Regions from separate parts of the Amycolatopsis pigmentata genome, predicted to be linked through region 2. Evidence: riboswitches for the same ligand, from Rfam matches in the RefSeq annotation. Region 2 holds a riboswitch; the other holds the start of a gene.
What was found. Region 2 has a riboswitch for glycine ahead of ACFSXZ_RS26065 (L-serine ammonia-lyase). Riboswitches for the same ligand answer to the same signal wherever they lie in the genome.
Positions count from the first base shown of each region.

Region 1: linked by a shared signal. The riboswitch ahead of gcvP (aminomethyl-transferring glycine dehydrogenase) and the one ahead of ACFSXZ_RS26065 (L-serine ammonia-lyase) in region 2 are both predicted to bind glycine.

Region 1 covers NZ_JBHUKR010000009.1:7,864-16,364, reverse strand. Annotated here, with positions in the region: gene gcvT (glycine cleavage system aminomethyltransferase GcvT) at 1-215, opposite strand, end outside; gene gcvP (aminomethyl-transferring glycine dehydrogenase) at 220-3,048, opposite strand; glycine riboswitch at 3,170-3,263, opposite strand; gene ACFSXZ_RS19540 (DinB family protein) at 3,393-3,902, shown strand; gene ACFSXZ_RS19535 (3-oxoacyl-ACP reductase) at 3,915-4,679, opposite strand; gene ACFSXZ_RS19530 (gamma-glutamyl-gamma-aminobutyrate hydrolase family protein) at 4,680-5,414, opposite strand; gene ACFSXZ_RS19525 (glutamine synthetase family protein) at 5,395-6,741, opposite strand; gene ACFSXZ_RS19520 (hypothetical protein) at 6,891-7,025, opposite strand; gene ACFSXZ_RS19515 (helix-turn-helix domain-containing protein) at 7,128-7,655, opposite strand; gene ACFSXZ_RS19510 (alpha/beta hydrolase) at 7,714-8,501, shown strand, end outside.
Region 2 covers NZ_JBHUKR010000015.1:55,007-63,507, forward strand. Annotated here, with positions in the region: gene ACFSXZ_RS26050 (MarR family transcriptional regulator) at 1-28, opposite strand, end outside; gene ACFSXZ_RS26055 (trimeric intracellular cation channel family protein) at 224-838, shown strand; gene ACFSXZ_RS26060 (DUF4383 domain-containing protein) at 865-1,353, opposite strand; gene ACFSXZ_RS26065 (L-serine ammonia-lyase) at 1,446-2,819, opposite strand; glycine riboswitch at 2,867-2,965, opposite strand; glycine riboswitch at 2,967-3,061, opposite strand; gene folD (bifunctional methylenetetrahydrofolate dehydrogenase/methenyltetrahydrofolate cyclohydrolase FolD) at 3,273-4,115, opposite strand; gene ACFSXZ_RS26075 (methylenetetrahydrofolate reductase) at 4,142-5,083, opposite strand; gene ACFSXZ_RS26080 (methylenetetrahydrofolate reductase C-terminal domain-containing protein) at 5,080-5,604, opposite strand; gene ACFSXZ_RS26085 (ABC transporter permease) at 6,200-7,198, shown strand; gene ACFSXZ_RS26090 (ABC transporter permease) at 7,195-8,094, shown strand; gene ACFSXZ_RS26095 (ABC transporter ATP-binding protein) at 8,307-8,501, shown strand, end outside.

The DNA of each region.
Region 1 (8,501 bases), on a different contig from region 2:
AGGTTGCCGACGAGCGCGTAGTCGAGTGCGGCGCCCGCCTCGCGGCCGGTCACCTCGATCTCCCCCATGTGCGAAAGGTCGAACAGCCCGGCGGCCTCACGGACCGCGCGATGTTCGGCCAGTTCGCTGGTGTAGCGCACCGGCATCTCCCAGCCGGCGAAGTCGGTGAACAGCGCGTCGAGTCCTTTGTGGACATCGTAGAGCGAGGTGCGCACGGTTTCAGCTCCCGGCGTAGTCGGAAAGGGGCGGGCAGGAGCAGACCAGATTCCGGTCGCCACGGGCGGCGTCGATGCGGCGGACCGGCGGCCAGTACTTCGCCTTCGGCGAGACCCCGTCGGGGTAGACCGCGGTCTTCCGGTCGTAGGGGGCGTCCCAGTCACCGGTGAGCGCCTCCGCGGTGTGCGGCGCGCCTCGCAGCGGGCTGCGCTCCACCGGCCAGCGTCCGTCGGCGACCTCGTCGATTTCGCGGCGGATCGAGATCATCGCCTCGCAGAACCGGTCGATCTCGGCGACGTCCTCGCTCTCGGTCGGCTCCACCATCAGCGTACCGGCCACCGGGAACGACATCGTCGGCGCGTGAAAACCGTAGTCCACCAGGCGTTTCGCCACGTCGTCCACAGTCACGCCGGTGCGCTTGGTGAGCGCGCGGAGATCCAGGATGCATTCGTGGGCGACCAGTCCGTTCCGGCCGGAGTAGAGCACCGGGTAGTGCGGGGCGAGCCGGGCCGCGATGTAGTTGGCGGCCAGCACCGCGACCTTGGTCGCGCGGGTCAGCCCGGCCGCGCCCATCATCCGGATGTAGGCCCACGAGATCGGCAGGATGGAGGCCGATCCGAACGGTGCCGCGGCGACCGGCCCGACACCGGTGTCTGGTCCCGCTTGCGCGAAGGCGGGGTGATTCGGCAGGTACGGCGCCAGGTGGGCGCGCACGGCCACCGGCCCGACACCGGGACCACCGCCACCGTGCGGGATGCAGAAGGTCTTGTGCAGGTTCAGGTGCGAAACGTCGCCACCGAATTCGCCCGGCTTGGCCAGCCCGAGCAGCGCGTTGAGGTTGGCGCCGTCGACATACACCTGGCCGCCGCGTTCGTGCACGATCCGCGCGAGGTCGGCGATGTCGTTCTCGTAGACACCGTGCGTGGACGGGTAGGTGACCATGGCGGCGGCCAGCCGCTCACCATGTTCGTCTACTTTGGACCTGAGGTCGGACAGGTCCACGTTGCCATCGCTGTCGCACGCGACGACGACCACCCGCATCCCGGCGAGCACGGCGGACGCGGCGTTGGTGCCGTGCGCCGAGGACGGGATCAGGCACACGTCACGTTCGGACTGGCCGTTCGCGCGGTGGTAGGCGCGGATCGCGAGCAGGCCGGCCAACTCGCCCTGGCTGCCCGCGTTGGGCTGCAACGACACCTGGTCGTAGCCGGTGACCTCGGCCAGCCAGGTGTTCAGCCCGGAGATCAGTTCGAGGTACCCGGCCGCGTCCTCGGCGGGAGCGAACGGATGCAGGCCGGCGAACCCCGGCCAGCTGACCGGCTCCATCTCGGCCGCGGCGTTGAGCTTCATGGTGCAGGAACCGAGCGGGATCATGCCGCGATCCAGCGCGTAGTCCTGGTCCGAAAGCCGTCGCAGATAACGCAGCATGGCCGTCTCCGACCGATGCGCGTGAAAGACCTCGTGGGTGAGGAAGGCACTGGTGCGGGCCACTCCGGACGGCAGCGTGGACGAGCCGGGCTCGCCGCGGTCCGGCAGGCCGAAGGCACGCAGAACCGCACCCATGATGTCCAAAGTGGACAGTTCGTCACAGGCGATCCGGACATGGTCGTCGTCGACGCGCCCGAGGTTGATCCCGGCCCGCCGGGCTTCGGCGATCACCTCCGCGGCGCGGCCCGGTACGCGCGCGAGCACGGTGTCGAAGAAGGTGTCGTGCACCACCTCGACCCCGCCGTCGCGCAACGCGGCCGCGAACCCGGCCGCCAGTCCGTGCACGCGTTCCGCGATGCCTCGCAGGCCGTCCGGCCCGTGGTACACCGCGTACATCGCGGCCAGCACGGCCGGGAGTACCTGCGCGGTGCAGATGTTGGAGGTCGCCTTCTCCCGGCGGATGTGCTGCTCGCGGGTCTGCAGCGCGAGGCGATAGGCGGGACGGCCTTCCGCGTCCGTGGAGACGCCGACGAGCCGCCCGGGCAGCGATCGTTCGAGACCCGACCGCACCGCGATGTAACCGGCGTGCGGCCCGCCGTAGCCGAGCGGCACGCCGAAACGCTGGGTGGTGCCCACCGCGATGTCCGCGCCGAGCTCCCCGGGCGGAACGATCATGGTCAGCGCGAGCAGGTCGGCGGCGACCGTGCAGAGCGCGCCCGCCCGCTTCGCCGCCTCACCGACCGACTGGTGGAATTCCCTGTCCCGCACCACACCGGAGGCGCCCGGGTACTGGACGACGACGCCGAAGAACTCGTCCGGCAGCCCGGTGGCCAGATCGCGCACGTCGATCTCGATGCCGGTCGCCTCGGCCCGCGTGCGCAGCACCGCCACCGTCTGCGGCAGACACTCCGCGTCCACCACGACCCGCTGCGAGCGCGCCCTCGAAATCCGCCGCATGAGCAACACCGCCTCGACCACCGCGGTGGACTCGTCGAGCAGCGAGGCGTTGGCGACGTCGAGACCGGTCAACCCGGAGACCATGGTCTGGAAGGTGAGCAGCGCCTCCAACCTGCCCTGCGAGATTTCCGGCTGGTAAGGCGTGTACGCGGTGTACCAGGCCGGGCTCTCCAGGACGTTGCGCCGGATCACCGCCGGGGTGATCGTGTCGTGGAAGCCGAGCCCGATCATCTGGGTCATCGGGCGGTTCTTGGCCGCGAGGGCACGCAGTTCCGCCAGCGCCTCGGCTTCGGAGGCGGCCGGGGGAAGATCGAGTTCGCGCGGGTCACGGATGGCCGCGGGGATCGCCGCGTCGACCAGGGCGTCGAGGCTGTCGTACCCGCATTCGGCGAGCATCTTGGCCTGCTCGTGGACGGATGGTCCGATATGGCGGTCGGCGAAGGACATCCGGGAGCTCCTCTCACTGGGTGTGGGAACTCCCCCTCTGTCATGGCACCTGAGAGTTTCGCCGCTCGCGCGACTTTCACCTTGGGTGAGACGCTCTGGGCGCCTGCTTTCCAGAGTGGCCTGGCCAGAAGCGGTAGCTGGTACCTGAGAGATTGGCGGGGAGGTTGCTCCTTCGGCGCCCCGTTCGATGACGGGGACTCTCCCGCTCCGGCTCGTCACGGCCTGATATTCGGTTGTCGTCGATTGAGAGTATAGCCGCCGGGGCGTCACGCGGCTGGCCGCGCCACGCCGGCCCACACCTTCCATGAGCTGCGAGAAGAGTGACCGTGAGGGAGAACGAACGTATGCCAGGCACCGAACGCCCTGAGCCGCCCGTGGTCGGGGACGAGCGAGAGATGTTGCGTGGTTTCCTCGACTTCCACCGCGCGACGCTGGCCATGAAGTGCGACGGCCTGGGCACCGAAGAGTTGCGGCGCCAGTCGATGCCACCGTCGACGCTGTCGCTGCTCGGCCTGGTCCGGCACATGGCCGAGGTCGAGCGCGTCTGGTTCCGGCGGGTCATCAACGGCGAAGACGTCCCGCTGGTCTGGTCGCCCGAGGGCGACCGTCAGGCCGCGTACGACGCGAGCACGGCCACCCGGGAGGAAGCCTTCGCCGCCTGGGAAGCGGAAATCGAGCACGCACGCCGGATCGAGCGGGATGCTCCTTCGCTCGATGTCGTCGGTTACTGGCCACGCCTGGACAAGGACGTGTCGCTGCGCATGGTCATGATCCACATGATTCACGAGTACGCCCGGCACAACGGACACGCCGACTTCCTGCGGGAGGGGATCGACGGGACCGTGGGGTTCTGAGCGGGCCCTGGATCAGATCGGAGTGACGTAGGCGCCGGAGATCCCGCCGTCCACCAGGAACTGCGCGGCGGTGATGAACGACGCGTCGTCGCTGGCCAGGAAGGCGACCGCGGCGGCGATCTCGTCGGCCTGGGCGAAGCGCCCCATCGGCACGTGTACCAGCCGGCGTGCCGCGCGCTCCGGATCCTTCGCGAAGAGCTCGCGCAGCAGCGGCGTGTCGACCGGGCCGGGGCACAGCGCGTTGACCCGGATGCCCTCACGGGCGAACTGGACCCCGAGTTCCCTGGTCATGGACAGCACCCCGCCCTTGGACGCGGTGTAGGAGATCTGCGAGGTCGCCGCGCCCATCACGGCGACGAAGGACGCGGTGTTCACGATGGCGCCCTTGCCCTGCCTGCGCATATGCGGGATCGCGGCCTTGCAGCACAGGTAGACCGAGGTGAGGTTGACCTCCTGGACCTTTCGCCACGCGTCGAGGCCGGTGGTCAGGATCGAGTCGTCCTCCGGCGGGGAGATGCCGGCGTTGTTGAACGCGACATCGAGCGAGCCGAAGGTGTCCACGGCGGTCTGAAACAGCGCCTCGACCTGGGTTTCATCGGTGACGTCGGTGGCGACGAACTCGCCGCCGGTCTCCCGCGCCGCGGCCTTTCCCGCTTCGGTGTCGACGTCGGCGATCACGATCTTGGCGCCCTCGGTGGCGAGACGCCGGGCGGTGGCCAGGCCGATTCCGCCGGCACCACCGGTGATCACGGCCACCCGGCCGTCGAACCGTCGCATTCAGACCTCCATTTTCGGGGCTTCGATGGCACGCCGGCCCCGCGCCGCGCGCACCAGCGCGGCGAACAGCCGGAGATCGCGGTTGTCCTGTTCCGGATGCCACTGGACGCCCACCACGAACGGCTCACCGGGCGACTCGACCGCCTCGACCGTGCCGTCCGCCGCCCGGCCGGTCACGACGAGGCCGGTGCCCAGCCGGTCCACCGCCTGATGGTGGTAGCAGTGGACTTCCGCGTCCGCGCCGAGGATTCCGGCGACGCGGCTGCCTTCGGTGAAGGCGACCCGCGTGGTGCCGTAGGTGGCGGGTCCGGGCTGGTGCGCGGTGCCGATCGTGTCGGGTAGGTGCTGGGTCAGCGTGCCGCCGAGTGCGACGTTGAGCAGTTGCATGCCCCTGCACACGCCCAGCACGGGCAACCGTCGTCTCCGGGCCTCGCGCAGGAGCGCGAACTCGAACCTGTCCCGTTCCGGCCTGCTGACGGTCTTCTCGTGGGGCCGGTCGCCGTAACCGGCGGGGTCGACGTCCGCGCCGCCCGCGAGCACGAGACCGTCCACAGCGGACAGTGCGGAGGGGTCTTCGCCGGTCTGCGGCAGGAGCACCGGCAATCCGCCCGCTGCCGCCACACCGTCCACATAGGCCATCGGCAGCAGCGCGGCGGGGACGTTCCACACACCCCAGCTCGCGTCCTCGGCGTAGGTGGAAACGGCGATGAGAACGCTAGAGTCGTTCGAAGCCACGGGCGCGCTCCCAGTCGGTGACGGCCGAGTCGAACGCGGCGAGTTCGACTCGGGCGGCGTTGAGGTAGTGGTCGATCACCTCGTCCCCGAACGCCTCCCGGGCCATCTTGCTTTCCCCGAGCAACGCGGCCGCCTCGCGCAGGCTCGACGGAACGGTCGGTTTGCCCGATCCGTAGGCGTTCCCGGTGAACTCGGCATCGAGGGGCAGCTCGTTTTCGATGCCGTACAGGCCGGACGCGACCAGCGCCGCGACCGCGAGGTAGGGGTTGACGTCACCACCGGGAACCCGGTTCTCCACGCGAAGCGAGGGTCCGTGCCCGACCACCCGCAGCGCACAGGTCCGGTTGTCGGTGCCCCAGGCGACCGACGTCGGCGCGAAGCTGCCCGGCACGAACCGCTTGTAGGAGTTGATGTTCGGTGCGAGGAAGTAGGTCAGCTCACGCAGGCAGGCGAGCTGCCCGGCCAGGAAGTGCTCCATCAGCGGCGAAAACCCACCCGGGCGGCTGCCGGAGAGCACCGGTTCGCCTTCGGGGGAACGGAGGCTGATGTGAATGTGGCAGGAGTTGCCCTCGCGCTCGTTGTACTTCGCCATGAAGGTGAGGCTTCGGCCCTCCTGCGCGGCGATTTCCTTGGCGCCCGTCTTGTAGAGGCTGTGGTTGTCGCAGGTCGACAGGGCTTCGGCGAAGCGGAACGCTATCTCGTGCTGGCCCGGGTTGCACTCGCCCTTGGCGGACTCGACGTACATGCCGGCGCCGCCCATCTCGTTGCGGATCCGGCGAAGCAGCGGTTCCACCCGCGCGGTGCCCAGCATCGAATAGTCCACATTGTACTGATTCGCCGGGGTCAGGTCGCGGTAACCGCGCTTCCCCGCGAGCTCGTAGGTGTCGTCGAAGAGGATGAACTCCAGCTCGGTGCCGACGAAGGCGGCGAGCCCGCGCTCGGCCAGCCGCGCGAGCTGACGGCGAAGGACCTGCCGCGGCGACGCGGCCACATCACCGCCTTCGACGTGTTCGACATCGCAGAGCACCGCAGCCGTGCCCTCGTGCCACGGCACCTGCCTCAGCGTGGACATGTCCGGACGGAGCACGAAGTCGCCGTAGCCGCGGTCCCAGGACGACAGGGCGTACCCGCCGACGGTGTTCATGTCCACATCGACGGCAAGCAGGTAGTTACAGGCTTCCGTTCCGTGCCGCGCCACCTCGTCGAGGAAGTAGCCGGCCGCACATCGCTTGCCCTGCAACCGGCCCTGCATGTCGGTCATCGCGACGAGCACCGTGTCGACCCGGCCCGAGTCGACCAGGGCCCGCAGGTCGTCGAGGGTGAGCATGCCCTTGGCAGGGTTCATCCGTCTTCCTCCCCGGTCCAGGACTCACCATCGCTCCCGCGATCAAACCCTGTCAAACCCGGGGCGGAGTGACAATAGGCCGCTCGGGAGGGCGGGGTGGGTGACCGCCACGGCCACCCACCCCCGGGGCCTCAGGTGCCGGAAAGCGTCCTCCGGATCGCCACTTCGACCTGGGTGGCGGTGGCGGCCTGACCCGTGGCGTTGGGATGCACGAGCGTGGCCCGGGTGCCGTTTCCGCACTGGAGGGTGAGCGGGCCGAGGCTCACCTGGGCCGGCCAGAGCTCCCTGGCATTCCCGCAGATTCCTTTGGAATGAGCCGTCGCCGGGACAATCCAACCGATCCGGTCATGACCGGAGGATCGTGGCAATCACGGGTCGACGGGCATGGTCACCAGGCTGGCGATGCGGCGAACACGCCCGGGACCGGGTTCGCGGCCCATCCGGGCGGTGATGGCGGCGCGCAACTCCGCGAGCAACTCGGCCGTTTCGTCGTCGGTCAGCCAGAGCGCGGCCTGCTGGTAGGTGACGCCATCGGCGACGGGGTCGGCGGTTTCGGTGTCCAGGTAATGGTCGAAGTCGGCCAGCAAGCCGCCGACGAACGCGGTGAAGGCGCGCCGATGGTCGTCGGGGGTCATCGCGGCGCGGGCGGCCGGGTCGATCTCGGCCCGGTCCCAGCGCACCCGGTAGGTCCGCTCCACCGTGCCCCGCACGCGCCTCTCACCCAACACTTCCAGCACCCCGGCCTCGGTCAGGGCCGCGACGTGCCGGTACATCGTCGCCGGGGGGATGTCCGGCATGCGCTCCCGCAACTGGCCCGTCGTGGCGGGGTGACCGTCCAGCAGCGCACGCAGGATGCGCAGCCGGACGGGATGCAGGAGGAGATCCAAAGACGCCATGGACACAACATTCTCACATCTGATAGCGTTATCAAAGTTGATAACAATGGAGGTAGCGATGCCGGAGGTAGCGATGCACAATCCCGAAGCGGCCACGGAGCGGTTCCCCGTCGGAGCGAATGCCCCGAAAGAGATCGAGATGACGGCGACCGCCGACGACGGCGTGACCCTGGCGGGCACGCTCACCCTGCCCGCGGGTGTGGGCCCGCACCCGGCCGTGCTGTGCCTTCCGGGTTCCGGGAAGGTCGACCGCGACTCCAATGCGGGCGCGATCCGGATGGACCTGGGTCGCCCGCTCGCCACCGCGCTGGCTCGGCACGGGATCGCGTCGCTGCGCTACGACCGGCGCGGTGTCGGCGCGACGCCCGGCGAGTGGCGCGCGGTCGGTTTCGTCGACAACCGGGCCGACGCGGCGGCCGCGCTGCGGGCCCTGCGCGCGCGTCCCGAGATCCGGGCGGAGGCCACCGGTGTCGTCGGCCACAGCGAAGGCGCGGTGCACGCGATGTGGCTCGGCGCGCACGAACGGCCCGCGGCCGTGGTGCTGCTGGCCGGCTATGCCCGGCCCGGCAAGGAAGCACTGCTCTGGCAGGGCAGCCAACTGGCCAGCACGCTGCCGCGACCGGTTCGCGCTCTGCTGCCGGTCCTTCGCCCCCTGGCCGCCCGGAAGTTGGCGAAACTGGAGAACAGCACCACCGACGTGGCTCGGGTCGGGGGAATGCGGATGAACGCCCGGTGGTGGCGGGAACAGTTGGTCCACGACTCGCGCGAGGACCTGGCGGGCATCGGCGCTCCGGTGCTGGCGATCACCGGCGACAAGGACGTCCAGGTCGATCCCGGCGATCTGGC
Region 2 (8,501 bases):
GGACATGTCTGATCGCCTGTTTCGGCACCCACCCGTTCCCGGCATCGACGGCCTCACGATCGGGATGCCTTGTGGATCGAAGACGGGGACCGCGCATCATCGCACGGTATCGCCGATTCCCGCGACAGGAATCAGGTATTTTCCCGGAGACCCGCCTTGGTGCGGCGCGGATCTCGTCGCTCGACGGTCTCGACGCGGGCCTGCTCGGGGTTAGTCTGCGGGCGTGACTGACGAGCCGTTGCAGGTGCTGGTGCCCGACCTGATGGGTGTCTTCGTGTTCGGGCTCTCGGGAGGGCTGGCCGGCGTGCGCGCGCGGCTTGACCTCTTTGGAGTCACGGTGCTTGCCGGTATCACCGCGTTGGGCGGTGGCGTGGTGCGTGACCTGCTGCTCGGGCTGACACCTCCGTTCGCGTTGCGGCACTGGCCGTATGTGGCGGTGGCGTTCGTCGCCGGGCTGGTCGCGTTCCTCATGCACGCGCAGGTCCAACGGTTGCGTCGCGCCTACCTGGTGCTGGACGCCGCGGGATTGGGCCTGTTCACGGTGACGGCCACCAAGCTCGGGCTTCAGCAAGGGCTGGGGCTGGTGGGCGCGTGCACCGTCGGCGTGATCACCGGCATCGGCGGCGGGGTGATCCGCGACGTGCTCATCCGTGAAATCCCGATCGTCCTGCGCTCGGAAATCTATGCCTTGGCCGCACTCATCGGCGCCGTGACCGTCTATGCCTGTTACCGCCTGCACGTGTTACAGGCGCCGGAGCAGATTGCCGCGGCCACCCTCGTCTTCGTGGTGCGTCTGATCGCGCTGCGACGAGGTTGGCAGGCTCCCGTCGCGCGATAGCCGACGAACTGCGCCCCGCACCGGATTTACCGTTCTCCCTGGTCCTGGGGCGCCGGATAGGTGCCCTGCCCACGTTCGATGGCCGTGGCGAGGACGCCGAGCCCGATCATGCCGAGCCCGAGTCCCAGGTGCAGCCAGTTGTCCGCGCTGTTCACGGGAATGAAGTTGCCCGGGGTCGCCTTGCTGACGGCAACGCCGTACAACCACAGGACCAGGTAGATCCCGCCGCCCAGCACCAGATAGGCACGCGCGGGGGCCCGGGTCGCGAAGGCCGCCAGTCCGGCGACGCCGAAGGCCAGGTGCACGAGATTGTGCAGGATGGACACCTGGAAGACGCCGAAGAGCATCGCGCCGGAATGGTGTCCGCCGAACTCGAGCGCGTCGTAACCGGTGGTCACTCCGGGAATGAACCCCAGCACGCCTGCCACGAGGAAGACCACTCCGGCCATGAGCGCGAACACCTCGACCGGCTTGCGTTCGGTGGCCTCGCGTCCCGCCGCTTTGGATACAACCATGTTCCTTCCCTACGTTGTCCTTCAGCGGCGGGTACCCGTGTGATCCCGAAGAAAACGGACGATGGGTTCGAACATGGACGAGTCAGGGCCACCTAGCACTCGATGACGTTGACCGCGAGGCCGCCTCGGGCGGTTTCCTTGTATTTGACGTGCATGTCACGGCCGGTGTCCCGCATGGTCTTGATGGCCTTGTCCAGACTGACCTGATGACGGCCGGTGCCGTTGATGGCGATCCGGGCGGCGTTGATCGCCTTGATCGAGGCGATCGCGTTGCGCTCGATGCACGGAATCTGCACCAGACCGCCCACCGGGTCGCAGGTGAGGCCGAGGTTGTGCTCGATACCGACCTCGGCCGCGTTCTCCACTTGTTCCGGCGTGCCGCCGAGAACTTCGCACAGCGCGGCCGCGGCCATCGAGCAGGCGGATCCGACTTCGCCCTGGCAACCGACCTCGGCGCCGGAGATGGAGGCGTTCTGTTTGAAGAGGATGCCGATCGCGGCGGCCGTGAGGAGAAACCGCACGACGCCGTCGTCGTCCGCGCCGGGGACGAACCGGGCGTAGTAGTGCAGCACGGCGGGAATGATGCCCGCGGCACCGTTGGTCGGCGCGGTGACGACGCGCCCGCCGGAAGCGTTCTCCTCGTTGACCGCCAGCGCGTAGAGGTTGACCCAGTCCAGGACGCGCAGCGGGTCCTCACTGTCCACTTCGGACGTCAGGGTCCGGAACAGGCCCGGGGCGCGCCGCGGGACACGGAGACCACCGGGCAGGACGCCGTCCCGGTGACAACCCGCCTCGACGCAGGCGACCATGACGTTCCACAACCCGAGCAACCCGGTCCTGATCTCCTCGGCGGACCGCCAGGACAGTTCGTTGGCCAGCATCACGTCGCTCACGCGAAGCCCCTCACGAGCGCAGATGGCCAGCAGCTCGGCGGCGGTGCCGAAGGGATAGCGCACCTCGGTGGTGTCACGAACGATCCGGTCCGAACCCACCGCGTCCTCGTTCACCACGAAACCGCCGCCGACCGAGTAATAGGTACGGTCGCACAGGACCGTTCCCTGGGCGCCGTAGGCGGTGAAGACCATGCCGTTGGGGTGCGCGGGCAGGGATTTGCGCCGATGCAGCACCAGATCCTCGCTCGCGGTGAAATCGATCACCTTGCTCCCGCCGAGCGACAGCCTGCCCTCTTCCTTGGCACGCGCCGCCCGTTGGTCGGCGGTGTCGGTGTCGACGGTGGCCGGGTCCTCACCCTCGAGACCGAGAATGACCGCCTTCTCCGAGCCGTGCCCGTGGCCGGTGGCGCCCAGCGATCCGAACAACTCCGCTCTGACCCGGATGACCGAAGCGAGCAGGCCGTCTTCCCGCAGCCTGTCGACAAAACGTTTCGCCGCACGCATGGGGCCCACCGTGTGCGAAGAGGACGGCCCGATACCGACGGAATAAAGATCGAACGCGCTCAAGGGCATTTTCGGAGGCTCCCTGTTTCGGGCACCACGGATCGTGGCGCTGGGCACCTCCCCGCTCTGTCATCGGTACCTGAGAGTTTCACCGCCTGCTCGGAGGGGCTTGCACCGTGGGTGCGGGATCGGAAATCCCGGCTTTCCAGAGTTCGCCTCGCCGGAGCGGTAGGGGGACCTGAGAGTTTCTGGGGAGAGTTGCTCCTTCGGCGCCCCACCGTCACCGATGGGATCTCTCCCGCTCCGGCTGGAACGGCGCGGTATGAAGTTGAGGGCTTCTGACAGTAGATCGGCCCGTTCAGCGCGGTCAACCCGGATCCGCGTGGCCTCGGCGACTTCGCCGCGGCGGCCCGGCACAGCGCCGGCCGGCGCAGACCGCCGTTGACCTGAGCGCAACACGTGGTCGGCGCCGGCCACGCTCGCCCGGGGCGGAAACCCCGAGAGCGTCGTCAGGCAAGTCGATCAGGTGATCGGGTTTTCCCGGGCGGCGGTGAGGGTGTTCTGGAGCAGCATCGCGATGGTCATCGGACCCACGCCACCGGGCACCGGGGTCACCACACCGGCGATTTCGCGGACGGTGTCAGTGTCGACATCGCCGCACAACCCGTTCTCGGTGCGATGAATGCCGACATCGAGCACGATCGCTCCCGGCTTGACCGCGTCCTCGCCGATGAGCCGGGGCACGCCGGCGGCGACCACGAGCACGTCCGCCGTCCGGCACACGGCCGCCAGGTCACGAGTACGGGAGTGGCACACGGTCACGGTGGCGTTGCGCTGCAACAGAAGCTGTGCCATCGGTTTGCCGACCAGATTGGACCGGCCGACGACCACGGTGTGCGCGCCCTCGAGGACCGCACCGATCTCGTCGAGAAGCACCATCACCCCCTCGGGGGTGCAGGGACGCAGCCCCGGCCTGCCCAGCGCGAGGCGGCCGGTGCTGCGCTCGGTGAGTCCGTCGACGTCCTTTTCCGGAGGGATGCGCTCGATGAGGGCGGCGGCGTCGAGGTGCGGCGGGAGGGGCAACTGGAGGAGGATTCCGGTGACCTGAGGGTCGGAGGCGAGTTCGTCGACGACCGCGGCGGCGGCCTCCTGGGTGATCTCTCCGGGCAGGTGCCGGTGCAGGTCGCGCATTCCGGCCTCGGCACACTGGCGGCGCTTGTTGCGCACGTAGATCGCCGAGGCCGGATCGTCGCCGATGAGAACGGTGGCCAGCCCCGGAGGAGTGGGCAGCGTGGCCACTTCCCGTGCCACCCGCGCGCGGACCCCGGCCGCCACGGCCCTTCCGTCGATGACCAACGCGTTCATACCCTCTCCTCCACCCGTCACGATGTTCAAGAACCGGCGGCGAACGATCCGGCCGTGCGGGTGAACCCGGCCCGCTGGAGAATCTCGGCGACACCGCGTTCGAAGCCGAAGGCCATCACGTGTACCCCCGCGACCCCGGGGATCTCCGCCAACTGCTGGATCGTCTCCGCGCACAGCCGGATTCCTTCGTCGCCGACCCGATCGGCGGGCACGCCTCGCAGCCGGCGTTCGATCTCCGCGGGCACATGCACGCCGGGCACGCTGGTGCGCAGGAACTCCAGCATGCGCAGCGACCGGATCGGTCCCACGCCCGCGAGCACCGCGCACGTCTCGGTGACGCCCAGATCCCTCAGCTCGGCCATCCACCGCGTGAACACAGCGAGGTCGAACACGTACTGGGTCTGTGCGAACTCCGCGCCCGCCGCGACCTTCTTCGCCAGCCGTCCGGCACGGAAGGACAAGGGCGGGGAGAACGGGTTCTCCACGGTTCCGATCATCCACTGTGGACGGCCATCGACCTTCTCTCCGGACGCCAGGACACCGTCGTCGCGCAACGTCCTGGCCAGCCAGGCCAGCTGCACCCCGTCGAGGTCGAACACCGGCTTCGCCTCCGGGTGATCGCCCGCGCGCGGATGATCACCCGTGAGCAGCAGCACGTGCGGGATGCCGAGCGCACCGGCGGCGAGCAGGTCCGACTGCAACGCCATCCGGTTGCGATCGCGGCAAGTCAGTTGCATGACCGGGGACAGCCCGGCGCGCTGGGCCAGCACGGCACCACCGAGGCTCGACATCCGGACGCGGGCACCCTGGTTGTCGGTCACGTTCACCGCGTCGACCCAGCCCCGCAAAAGGTCGGCCTTACGGGCGATCTGCTGTGTGTCGGCGCCTCGCGGCGGTCCCAGCTCGGCGGTGACGGCGAAGCGCTTCTCGTCGATCGCGGCGCGCAGGCCCGGAGCAGCCGTCGTCATGAGACTTCCACAATGGGCAGCAGTGGACGAGATCGCGGGTCGGTCGCGAGTTCGTCGTCGCGGCCGAGCCAGTAGTTGATCCAGGAGCTGCGGCTGTGTTCGCGGTGGTCCACCGGCCGGTGCAGGAGACCGAGATCGCTGCCGTGCCCGGCGGCGGTGGCGCGCTCGTGCGCGATGACCCACACGCACCGCATCTCCGGGTGCACTTCGCAGTTCCCGTCCGGCGACACGCCGCCACACGGGCCGTTGCGCAGTTGTTTGGGGCAGGTCATCGGGCACGCGTAGCCCGTCGTGGGCAGGGCACACTGGCCGCACATCCGGCACCCGTACAAACGCTCCTTCGAGACACGTTCGACGGTGGTGAAAGCGCGATACGCGCGCGGGGCCCGTTCGAGCCTCGCCGCGACCCGGCGATACAGGCCGTTGGCGGCCAAGATGGCGTGCAGCCGGTAGGAAAACGAAGCCGAGATCCGTGGCCGAAAGGGCGTCGGCCATCCGGCACGCGGCGCTGGCTTGGTCATGTCCACCTCACTGTGGGCCCGCATCGGCACTTGTCGAACCGTCACGATACGGCCGGTGACGCGGCAAGGTCTTCGGGCTGGAAAACAAAGATGAAGGTCCCGATTTGTGGTCACCCCGGCAGTACCCACCGCCGGGTCCGCCAAGGCCCCCGCCATCGAGTGGCCCACCGGGCGGGACGCGACCCGTGTTGCGCCCAGGGCAACAGCGGCCGCCGGAATTGTTGCTCTCACCTCCGTCTAGCTGGAACTACTCTCGTCATGAACTTCGGGTGAGGAGAGCAACACGTGAGGTACGACATGCTGACTGCCCATGGTCATGTCCACCCCTGTCGCCCCGGCGTCGCTGATTGACCCGCGGGCGAACGAGCCATTCCCGGAAAACCGCGAGCGAAAAACCCTGGCGTTGAAAAGAAGTCCGAAAATCAGGGCATGGCCGGCCCCGGCCATGAATTCGATGCTGGTTTCACCATATTCTTGATTCCTTCATGATCGGGAGGTGGCAATGGAGCCACGGAAAGCCCCATCGGACGGCGAAGAATCACCGTCCGATGAGCGGCGCGTCAGTGGCGTCGCGACAAGACCCGACCGTATTCCGGTGCCGGGTAACCGGGGGGAAAGTCGTCGTCCACGGCGCGGATCCGGGCTCGCCGGCCTGTATTCGGTGATCCGGCGGATTCTCGGCGGCGTCGTCGTGCTGTGGCTGGTCTCGGTGCTGACGTTCCTGTTGATCCATCTCGTGCCGGGCGATCCGGCGGAGTTCGCCGCGGGCGAGGCCGCCACACCGGAACGCGTGGATGCCATCCGGCACCAGCTGGGCGTCGACCGCCCGCTGCTGACGCAGTACTTCACCTGGTTCGGCCACGTGGTGCGGGGTGACCTCGGAAACTCGCTGTTCTCGTCCGAGACGGTGAGCGGCGCGATCATGCGCGCCGCCCCGGCCACCCTGTCGATCACGATCCTGGCCCTGCTCATCGCGATCGCGGTCGGCGTTCCGGCCGGGATCATCGCGGGGCTGCGCCAGGGCACCTGGATCGACCGGGCGGTGTCGCTGATGGCGACGGTCGGCATCGCGATGCCCGGCTTCTGGGTGGGCATGCTGCTCGTGCTGATCTTTTCGCTGGCGACGAAGTGGCTTCCGGCGACCGGATACGCGTCCCTGTCGGACGGGTTCGGCCCATGGCTGCAGCATGCCATCATCCCCGCGGTCGCACTGGGGCTGGCCACGGGAGCCGAACTGGCCCGGCACGCCCGCGGCAGCGTCGGTGACGTGCTCGCCCGGCCCTACATCCGCACCGCGCTGGCCCGGGGCTGCTCGACGATGTGGTTGATCCGGCGTCACATCCTGCGCAATGCCGCGATCCCGGTGGTGACCGTGCTGGGCCTGCAGGCGGGACGACTGCTCGGTGGCGCCATCGTCATCGAAATGGTGTCGGGCGTGCAGGGGCTCGGGACGCTGGCCGTCAACTCGATCCTCAAACGGGACTTCCCCGTTCTCCAGGGCTATGTCCTCTTCGCCGCCGCCGTGGTGGTCGTCGCCAACCTGGTCGTCGACGCGGTCTACGGCAGGCTGAACCCGAAGGTGCGTAAAGCATGACCACCGAATTGATCGGCGGGTTAGCCCGGGTGGGCCGGACGGCCGGTTCCGGTGACGTCGGCAAGCGTCCGTCGGCGCTCGCGAGACTGTTCCGCAGGCCCTCGACCGTGATCTCCGCGGGATTCCTCCTCCTGCTGGTGATCCTCGCGATCGCGGCGTCGTGGATCGCCCCCCACGATCCGACGGCGCAGGACATCGCGAAGAGCTTCGCCCCCTACAGCGGCGACCACCCGCTCGGGACGGACGACCTCGGCCGTGACGTCGCCAGCAGACTCATCTACGCGGTCCGCCTCGCCCTTCTCGCGCCGCTCATCTCGGTCGGCGTGGCGTTGGTGCTCGGTGTCCCGAGTGGACTGTGGGCGGGGCTGCGCCGCGGTGTGGTGGACACGGTCATCAGCAGGCTCGCCGACACGTTGCTGAGCCTGCCCGGCCTGGCGTTCGCGCTCGCGGTCGTCGCCGTGCTGGGGCCGGGCCTGACCAACGCGATGGTGGCGCTGGGCGTGGTGTTCGCGCCGAGCCTGTTCCGCGTGGTCCGTGGCGCCGCCATGTCGGTGGCGGAGGAGCCGTTCGTCGATTCCGCCCGAGCGATCGGCTGTTCGACCCGCCGGACGCTGTGGGTGCACATCCTGCCGAACGTGGCTGCGCCGTTGTTGGTCCAGACCACCATCCTGATGGGCGTGGCGCTGCTCGCGGAGGCGGGGCTCAGTTTCCTGGGACTCGGGGTACAGGCGCCCGCGGCGAGCTGGGGTTCGATGTTGCGTACGGCCTACGACAACCAGTTCCAAGCGCCCCTGTCGGTGCTGCCTCCGGGCATCGCCGTAGTGCTGACCGTACTCGCGTTCAACACGCTGGGCGACGCCATCCGGGACACGATGACATCGAGGGGGCGGCGATGAGTGTTTTCCCTGACAGAGCGTCTGAGAACCGGAACGAGCCTGCTCATGGCGAGCCGGTGAACGCGCCATCCGAAGGTATCCGATCACGGGGGCAGGGCTCCCAGCAGCCACGACGTGACGTCAAAGCTGAGGCGAGCCCTGGCCACGTGATCGGATGGGCGCGTGTTCAGACAGACACTGAAGGACAGCCGACCGGTGAACCCCTGCTCGAGGTGCGGGGGCTGACGGTGGACCTCGTCGGTCAGGTTTCCCAGCCAGGCTTGGTGCAGGACGTGAGTTTCACGGTCTCCCGCGGTGAGTCGGTCGCGCTGATCGGCGAGTCGGGTTGCGGCAAGACGGTCACCGCGATGGCGATCCTCGGACTGCTCCAAAGTGGACTCAAGATCTCCTCGGGGCAGGTGTGCTTC